Regions from separate parts of the Novosphingobium sp. YAF33 genome, predicted to be linked through region 1. Evidence: riboswitches for the same ligand, from Rfam matches in the RefSeq annotation. Region 1 holds a riboswitch; the other holds the start of a gene.
What was found. Region 1 has a riboswitch for cobalamin ahead of AB4Z00_RS02215 (cobyrinate a,c-diamide synthase). Riboswitches for the same ligand answer to the same signal wherever they lie in the genome.

Region 1 (4,205 bases):
GCCGCTGGCCGCGCTGCGCCGGTAGCCGTCGTCCTCCTTGCCGTTCGCGCGCGCGGAGATGCCGTCCGTGGCGAAGCGCGAGGCGGCAATGCGCCAGTCGACGGCCTCGGAGGTGCCGCCAAGACCCGCGCGGGCCGAGACGGTGTCATGGGTTCCTGCTTCCACCGCGAAGCTGCCTTCCAGCGGCGCGGCCGCGCGGCGAGTGCGGACGTTGACGACACCGCCGATGGCATCGCTGCCCCAGAGGATCGATTGCGGACCGCGCAGGATCTCGATGCGATCGGCATCGTCGATCAGGAAATTGGCAAAGCCATAGCCTCCCGCCGTCGATGAGGCGTCCGACAGGCGCATCCCGTCGATCACCATCACCGTCTGCCCGGCATCGGCACCGCGAATGCGCAGCGACGTGGTGGTGCCGTAACCGCCGTTGCGCGACATGCTGATGCCGGGCGTGCGCAGCAGCACATCGGTCAGAGCGATCGGCTGGGCCGCAACGATCTGCGCCTCGTCGAGCACGGTGACGGTATCGGCCACCCGGTCGGCCGCAACGGGCGTGCGCAGGGCGGTGACCACGATGCGTTCGTCCAGAGGCACTGCATCGGCCTCCTCGGCCAGGGCCGCGAGCGGGTGCAGCGCCCCTGCAAGGGCGAGCGCGAGAGCCAGGGGGCTGGCGGCGGGAATTCGGCAGTTCACGGCATGTCCTTCGCACGAGCATCGACCCGGCCGGGTCGGCACGCATGCGAAAGGCAGGGCCTCTGCCGCCCATGCAGCGGACGACGCCCCCCTCCCGCGCGGCGCGTGCCGGCACGGCAATGGCTGTCGTTGCGCGAGGAATGGCCCCGTTCGCCCGGCTCACCCTGTCCGGTCGAAGAACGACGGCGTCAGGCAGGTCTCCTGGCTCACGGGTCAGTGCCATTTCGGCCGCCTTCTCAGGGACTTGCATCCCCAATGGCGAATTGGCCGCACGGCTCGCCGCTTACAGTTGCAGGGGCAGCCCGGGCATTCACCCGCGTTCCCTTTTGATCCCCTTGCGGGGAACCTGTCGCTGGAGCGCCCCTATCCCGGTGGGGTGCCGCGTGCAAGAGCCCGGCGCTTGCGCTGGTCATGTCCCGCGCTTGCGCTGGTCATGTCCGACGCTTGCGCTGGTCTTGTCCGACGCTTGCGCTTGCCTTGTCCCGCGCTTGCGCTCTCTGGCGAAGTACCATAGGCCCGCCGGGCCAGGGGTGCCCGCAAGGGCTTAATCGGGAAGTCCGGGCCAGAGGGGTAATTCCGCTGGAATCCGGCACTGCTCCCGCAACTGTAACCGGGGATGCGCCCCGCCAGCACGCCATTGGCACCGCGCGGTGCCGAGAAGGCGGCGGAAGGCGCGCCGATTCCAAGAAATCGGGCCCAGGAAGTCAGGAAACCGGCCCCCAGCCGTCGATCCTTCGCGCGGGCGGGATGAACCGGGCGGACGGGGGCCATGCCCGATGCGGAGCGCTGCTCCCCGCGGACCCGGTCTTTCGCGAGACGACAAGCCGTACTTGCGCCCAGGAGGATCGAACCGTCATGCCGCCCTGCCCCTTCCGCCTTTCGGATACCGCTCCGTCCGGACGATATTCGTGCCTGCCCGCATGACGGCCTGTCCCGCCCTGCTGGTCACCGCGCCCTCGTCGGGACAGGGCAAGACCCTCGTCACCGCCGCGCTGGCCCGCCGCCACCGCCGCGCCGGGCGCAAAGTGCGGGTGTTCAAGTGCGGGCCGGACTTCCTGGACCCGATGGTGCTGGAAAGGGCCAGCGGCGCGCCCGTCCACCAGCTCGACCTGTTCATGTGCGGAGAGCGGGAATGCCGCGCCCTGCTGCACGAGGCCGCGCGGGACGCCGACCTGATCCTTGTCGAAGGGGCGATGGGCCTGTTCGACGGCACCCCCTCCTCCGCCGACATTGCCCGCCTGTTCGGTCTGCCGGTCATGGCGGTGATCGACGGGGCATCGATGGCGCAGACGTTCGGTGCGCTGGTCCACGGCCTTTCCACCTACCGCGCCGACGTGACCCTGGCCGCCGTGCTGGCCAACCGCGTCGGCAGCGCGCGCCATGCCGAACTGCTGGAGCGCGGCATGCCGGACGGCGTGGAATGGCTTGGCACCCTCCGGCGCGATGCCGGGCTCGGCCTGCCCGAACGGCACCTCGGACTGGTGCAGGCCGGGGAGGTGGCGGATATCGAGGCGCGCATAGACCGCGCCGCCGACAGTCTGCCCGAAACCGCGCTCTGGCTGCCCGAGCCGGTGCCCTTCCCCGCCCCGGAAGCCGCCGAAGCGCCGCCTTCCGCGCTGTCAGGCCGCCGCATCGCCATTGCCCGCGACGAGGCATTCGGCTTCATCTATCCCGCCAACCTCGCGTTTCTGGAACGGGCCGGGGCGCGGCTCGCCTTCTTCTCGCCGCTGCGCGATGCCATGCTGCCCCCTTGCGACGGCTTGTGGCTACCCGGGGGCTATCCCGAGCTGCACCTGGACGCTCTTTCCGCCAATCGCCCGATGATCGCGGCGATCCGCGCCCACTTCCAGGCAGGGCGGCCGATCCTGGCCGAATGCGGCGGCATGCTTTACGCCTCCGAGAGGCTCGAAAGCACCGACGGCGCCAGTGCCGCCCTGCTCGGCCTGCTGCCTGCGCGGGCCGTGATGCAAAGGCGGCTGGCAGCGCTGGGCATGCAAGAGATGGAACTGGGCGGTCATGTCGCGCGGGGCCACACGTTCCACTATTCGCGGCTGGAAACGTCCCTTTTGCCCACCGTCAGCGCCGTCACGCCGGACGGGCGGCCGGGCGAACGCCTGTTCCGCCACGGACCGCTCACGGCCAGCTACATGCACTTCTACTTCCCCTCGGCGCCGGAGCTGATCGCCGACCTGCTGACCTGCCAAACCGCCGACCTGGGATTCAGGCGATAGCCGGCAGCTTCGCAAGGTGCTTGTCCAGCGTGAGCGGATAGTCCCGCACGCGCACCCCCGTGGCGTTGTAGACCGCGTTGGCCACGGCCGCGCCGACGCCGCAGAGCCCGAGTTCGCCCACGCCCTTGGCCTTCATCGGCGAGACCTTGTCGTCCGCCTCGTCGAGGAAAACCACGTCCTGGTGCGGAATGTCGGCGTGGACCGGCACTTCGTACCCGGCAAGGTCGTGATTGACGAAGAACCCGAAGCGCTTGTCGACGGCCAGTTCCTCCATCAGCGCGCCGCCCACGCCCATGGTCATGGCGCCGATCACCTGACTGCGCGCCGTCTTGGGATTGAGGATACGTCCGGCCGCGCAGACCGCCAGCATGCGTCGCACCCGCGTCTCGCCGGTATAGGCGTCCACGGCCGCTTCCACGAAGTGCGCGCCGAAGGTCGACTGCTGGAACTTCTTGCCCAGGTCGCCCCACTGCATCGTCTCTTCGGCAACGATCTCGCCAGACTTCGCCGCCTCGGCCAGGGCGGCGGAGCGGTTGCCCGCGCGCACTTCGCCATCGGCGAATTCCGCGGTGGCGGGGTCCATGCCGAGCCGCTGCGCCGCGGCTTCGCGCAGCTTCACGCAGGCCGCATAGACGCCAGACGTGGAGCTGTTGGCGCCCCATTGCCCGCCGGAGCCTGCGGAGGCCGGGAACGAGGAATCGCCCAGCTTCACGCGCACTTTCTCCACCGGCAGGCCCATCATCTCCGCCGCGGTCTGGGCGATGATGGTGTAGGAGCCGGTGCCGATGTCGGTCATGTCGGTCTCCACCGTGACCACGCCGTCGCTCGACAGCCGCACGCGCGCGGCCGATGTCATGTTGATGTTGTTGCGGAACGCCGCCGCCACGCCCATGCCGATCAGCCAGCGCCCGTCACGCATCTTGCCCGGACGCGTCTGGCGGCGTTCCCAGCCGAAGCGCTTGGCACCGTCCTCCAGGCATCGCACGAGGTTGCGCTGCGAGAAGGGCCGCTCGGGATGCTCGGGATCGACTTGCGTATCGTTGAGCACGCGGAACCGCACCGGGTCCATGCCCAGCTTCTCGGCCACTTCGTCGATGGCGATCTCCAGCGCCATGAGGCCGGGCGCTTCGCCGGGTGCGCGCATGGCATTGGCTTCGGGCAGGTCCAGTTCGGCCAGCCGCAGGGCAGTGAGGCGATTGGCGCCGGCATAGAGCAACTTGGTCTGCTGCGTCGCCGATTCCGGGCCGCCGCCGGGAAGGTCGCCGGACCAGCTTTCATGGC
Region 2 (4,205 bases), 280 kb from region 1:
AGTCTTGGTGTGGGGCTATGGTTGCTGAAACCTTGCAGTCGTTCCTGTGCGAATTGATGAATGCGCCGGATCGCTAAAGGCGCCAACTTGCCGTCAGCGGGCCTGCTCCTGACGCGGCTGGGCGATCCACTTGCCCGAATTGGCATATTCCGGCCGCACGCCCTGGGTCTCGGGCAAGTTGCTGGCCTTGTAGAGCGACTCGCCCCCGCGATCCCGCACGTCGCTGGCATAGACGGGCGCGCGCTCCGCACCCGTGGAAGGGGCGGCGGAGGGCATGGCGGGCGAAGGCGCAGCGGCCTGCCCGGGGCGGAGCGCCTCGGCGGTGCCGAAGCTGCGCTGCACGGCCAGCGGGTCCAGCGCGGCGGTGGCAAGGGCCGAGGCGGCGGACTCGTCGCGGCGATGCGGGGCGGCCAGCGGCTCGCCGCCGAAATAGGCGAAGCGGAACGCGGCAGGGCGGCCCGCGGCGCCGTTGAAGGCATAGAAGCGATGGGCGCCGATGGTGGTCAGATAGTGCAGGCTCGGGGCCCAGTAGGGATTGACCTGGATCGTGTGATAATGCGTCGCCAGACCGATCGGCGTATAGACTTCGCCGGACAGCGCGGCGCGGGCTACGGATTCGGCACGCTGCCAGAAGAAGCGCTGCGGCGCGCGGGCCAGCGATCCGTCGCAGGCGAAGGAGAACTGGCAGCCGGTCGGCCGCTCCGAACCCTGGTAGACGACGCCGCAGACGGTCTTGGGATAGGCCGGATGGGCCACGCGGTTGAGCACGACCTGGGCCACGGCGCGCTGGCCGCCGTCGGGCTCGCTGGCGGCTTCGTAATAGATCGCCGCCGTCAGGCACTGGAGCGCGCGGCTGCGGTCCACCCCGGAATTGTCGATCCGCAGGGCGCGGGCGACCGGGCCGGGGCCGCCGGTTCCGTCATCCGCGTCGGAATGGATGCCTTCGCCTATCTTGAGCACGGGCTGTTCGGCTTCGAGATAGTAATAGGCAGAGCCGGGGAAGCTGGCGCCGGCCTGCTCGAACGGCATGGGCAGAACGGGCGCGCCGCCGGTTTCCGTCCCGGAGGCGGTGAGGCGGTCCCAGGCTTCGGCCGGGGCGAAGGAAGGCGCGGCGAAGGCAGGCAGGGCCACGGCGACGAGCGCGGCCGAGCCGAGCGTCCAGCGCCGCCGCCTGCGTTGCAGCCGCTTGCGTCCGCCGCGCACGAAATGACCCTGGAAATCGCGCGGGCGCGGCTCCCAGGTTTCGGTGCAGGCAGGAAGGGCGGCAGCGGTCACTCGGGTCCTTTCGGCGCATTGTCGGCCAGCGCGGATTTCGCGTTCCACCGGGTCATCGCGTATCTTGCGCCTAACCTGCTTTGCCGGGCGCGGCATCCCTGGAAATCGGCGCGTCCCGAAGCGGTACAGCGGGCAGCGATAGGCTGAATCGCTTAAGAGTTTGTTTGCGATCGTCCCCGGCGATACCGCCGCGCCGCCCTTTGCGCCGCTTGCCAATCCCCCCACTGCCCAGTATCGGCACTCGCGACGTCATGGGTGGCCCGGAGCCGGGCCCCGGGTTTCGTGAAAAGGGAACCCTGGTGGGAATTTCGGCGCAAGTCCGAAGCTGCCCCCGCAACTGTAACCGGGGAGCGCCCCTGCCACGCTATGCCACTGGGTCACACCGGGAAGGCGGCAGGCGGCGCGAAGATCCGGGAGCCAGGAGACCTGCCTTTGACGGTCGTTCCGCAGCCGGGCGGGGTGTCCCGGCATGCAGCGAGCACGCGCATGAGGAAAAGCGCGCGTCTCCGCCATGGACGGCAAAGTCGTTCAGGTTGGAGGAATACGCGTGAAGTACCTGTTTCTGCTGGGGACGGCTCTTGCCGTCTCGACCCCCGCTTTCGCGGATGAAGCCGCAATCGATAGTATCGTCGTCACCGCGACGCGCACCGAAACCCCCACCAGCGAGATCGGCCAGTCCGTCTCGGTCATCACCCGCGAGGATATCGAGCGCACCCAGGCGGTCACCGCGACCGACATCCTGGCCCGCCTGCCGGGTGTGACTTTTGCCCAGTCGGGCGGTTTCGGCCAGCCGGCCAGCGTGTTCATCCGCGGCGCCGAGAACGCGCAGAGCCTCGTGCTGATCGACGGCGTGCGCATCAACGATCCCGGCGACGTGGGCGGCGGCTTCGACTTCGGCAGCCTGACCGTCGGCCAGTTCGACCGCATCGAAGTGGTGCGCGGATCGTCCGGCGTGCTCTGGGGCAGCCGCGCGATCGGCGGCGTCATCAACCTCATCACCGCGCGCCCGACCGAGCAGTGGACCGCGCGCGGCCAGGCCGAATACGGCTGGCGCGACCAGAAGCAGCTCGGCGCCTCGGCGGCGGGCAAGGTCGGGCCGGTGGGCCTGACCCTGGGCGGCAACTGGCTCAAGGGCGACGGCTACTCCGCTTTCGACGAGCGCCTCGGCGGCCAAGAGAAGGACGGCTTCGAGAGCAAGAGCGCCAACGCCCGCGCCGAAGTGGAGCTGGTGAGCGGTCTTACCGCCGATGCCGGGACGTACTGGATCAAGGCCAATTACGATTACGACAACACCGGCGCCGATGCCCTGAACGTGGGCATGAAGCGCGATACCGTGGGCTATGCCAACTTGCGCTACAAGGGGCTGGACGGCCGCCTCAGCGCGCGCCTGGGCTATGGCCTCACCGATACGCGCCGCATCTCGGACGATGCCGTCTTCGGTCCCTACACCACCAATGGCCGCGCCGACCGTTTCGAGGGTCAGGTCTCCTACACCCCCATCGACATGGCCAGCATCCTCGTCGGCGCCGAGACGGAGAAGCAGAAGTTCTCCGACAATTACGGTTCGAAGGATTCGACCTCGATCGACAGCTACTTCGGCATGCTGACCCTGCGCCCCGTCACCGGGCTGACGCTGAACGGCGGCCTGCGCTATGACGACAATTCGGACTTCGGCCACAAGACCACCTTCTCGGCCAACGGTGCCTGGGTGATCGGCGGCAGCGAGGAAGCGCCGATCCTGCGCGCCAGCTACGGAGAGGGCTTCAAGGCGCCGTCGCTCTACCAGCTCTATTCCAATTCCGGCTTCCGCGCGCTCGATCCCGAGACGTCGAAGTCGTGGGATGTCGGCGTGGAGCAGCCCTTTGCGGAAGGCCACGGCACGTTCTCGGTCACTTACTTCGACCGCAAGACGAAGAACCTGATCGATTACGACCTGACCGCCTTCAACTACTACAACGTCGGCCGCGCGCGGGCGAAGGGCGTGGAACTGGGCATGCAGGTGAGCGACTGGGAAGGCTTCGACATGAGCCTTTCGGCCACTTACCTCGACGCTACGAACGAGGTGACCGGCACGCGCCTCGCTCGCCGTCCCAAGACGAACCTCTATGCCAGCCTGGACAAGCACTGGTCGGACGGCTTCCGCCTCGGTGCGGACTTGCGCGTGGGCGGCGGTCGCTATGACGACATCGCCAATACCTACTACCTCGGCGGCAATGTCGTCGTCGGCCTGCGCGGCGCCTTCGACGTGACGCAGAACATCCAGGTCTACGGCCGTGTCGAAAACCTGTTCGACGAGCACTACGAAGTGGTGCGGACATATGGCACCCCGGGCCGCGCGGCTTATGCCGGGGTGCGGGTGAAGATGTGATCCTGTCGTCTGCCCTGACGACATCGGTTGGACGGGGCAGGCGCAAGGCCCGCCGGTTCCTTGTCGTGCTGGCTCTGGCCGGCTCGGCGGCGCTGGCGGGCTGCGGGGGCGGTGACACCACCGAGGCCGCCCCCGCGGTACCGGGCCACGGCGAGAGCGGGGCGGAGCGCCCCACCATCGTCTCGCTCAACCCCTGCACGGACGCCATCCTGGCCGAAGTGATGGATCCGGGGCAGTTGCTGGCGATCTCCAGCTATAGCCAGGATCCCGAGAGCAGCTCGATGCCGATCGCCCGCGCGCGCCGGTACCGGGCGATCTCGGGGACGGTGGAGGAAGTGGCGACGATCCATCCCAGGGTGGTCGTGGCCAGCGCGTTCCTCGACCCTGCGAGCGAGGCGGCATTCCGGCGCCTCGGCTACCGGCTGGTGAAGATGCCGATCGCGTCGGACCTGGGAGCCGCGCGCGAACAGGTCCGCACGCTGGCACGGCTGGCGGGTCATGCCGCGCTGGGCGAAAGGCTGGTGGCCCGCATCGACGCCGCCGTGCGCCGCGATGCGCCGCC

Region 2: another riboswitch for cobalamin. It lies ahead of AB4Z00_RS00975 (TonB-dependent receptor domain-containing protein); the one in region 1 lies ahead of AB4Z00_RS02215 (cobyrinate a,c-diamide synthase).

Annotation. Positions count from the first base shown of each region.
Region 1 covers NZ_JBFRCW010000001.1:485,247-489,451, forward strand. Annotated here, with positions in the region: gene AB4Z00_RS02210 (TonB-dependent receptor plug domain-containing protein) at 1-693, opposite strand, end outside; cobalamin riboswitch at 868-1,058, opposite strand; cobalamin riboswitch at 1,205-1,428, shown strand; gene AB4Z00_RS02215 (cobyrinate a,c-diamide synthase) at 1,602-2,924, shown strand; gene paoC (aldehyde oxidoreductase molybdenum-binding subunit PaoC) at 2,914-4,205, opposite strand, start outside.
Region 2 covers NZ_JBFRCW010000001.1:207,276-211,480, reverse strand. Annotated here, with positions in the region: gene AB4Z00_RS00980 (cell wall hydrolase) at 94-1,275, opposite strand; cobalamin riboswitch at 1,512-1,723, shown strand; gene AB4Z00_RS00975 (TonB-dependent receptor domain-containing protein) at 1,823-3,643, shown strand; gene AB4Z00_RS00970 (ABC transporter substrate-binding protein) at 3,640-4,205, shown strand, end outside.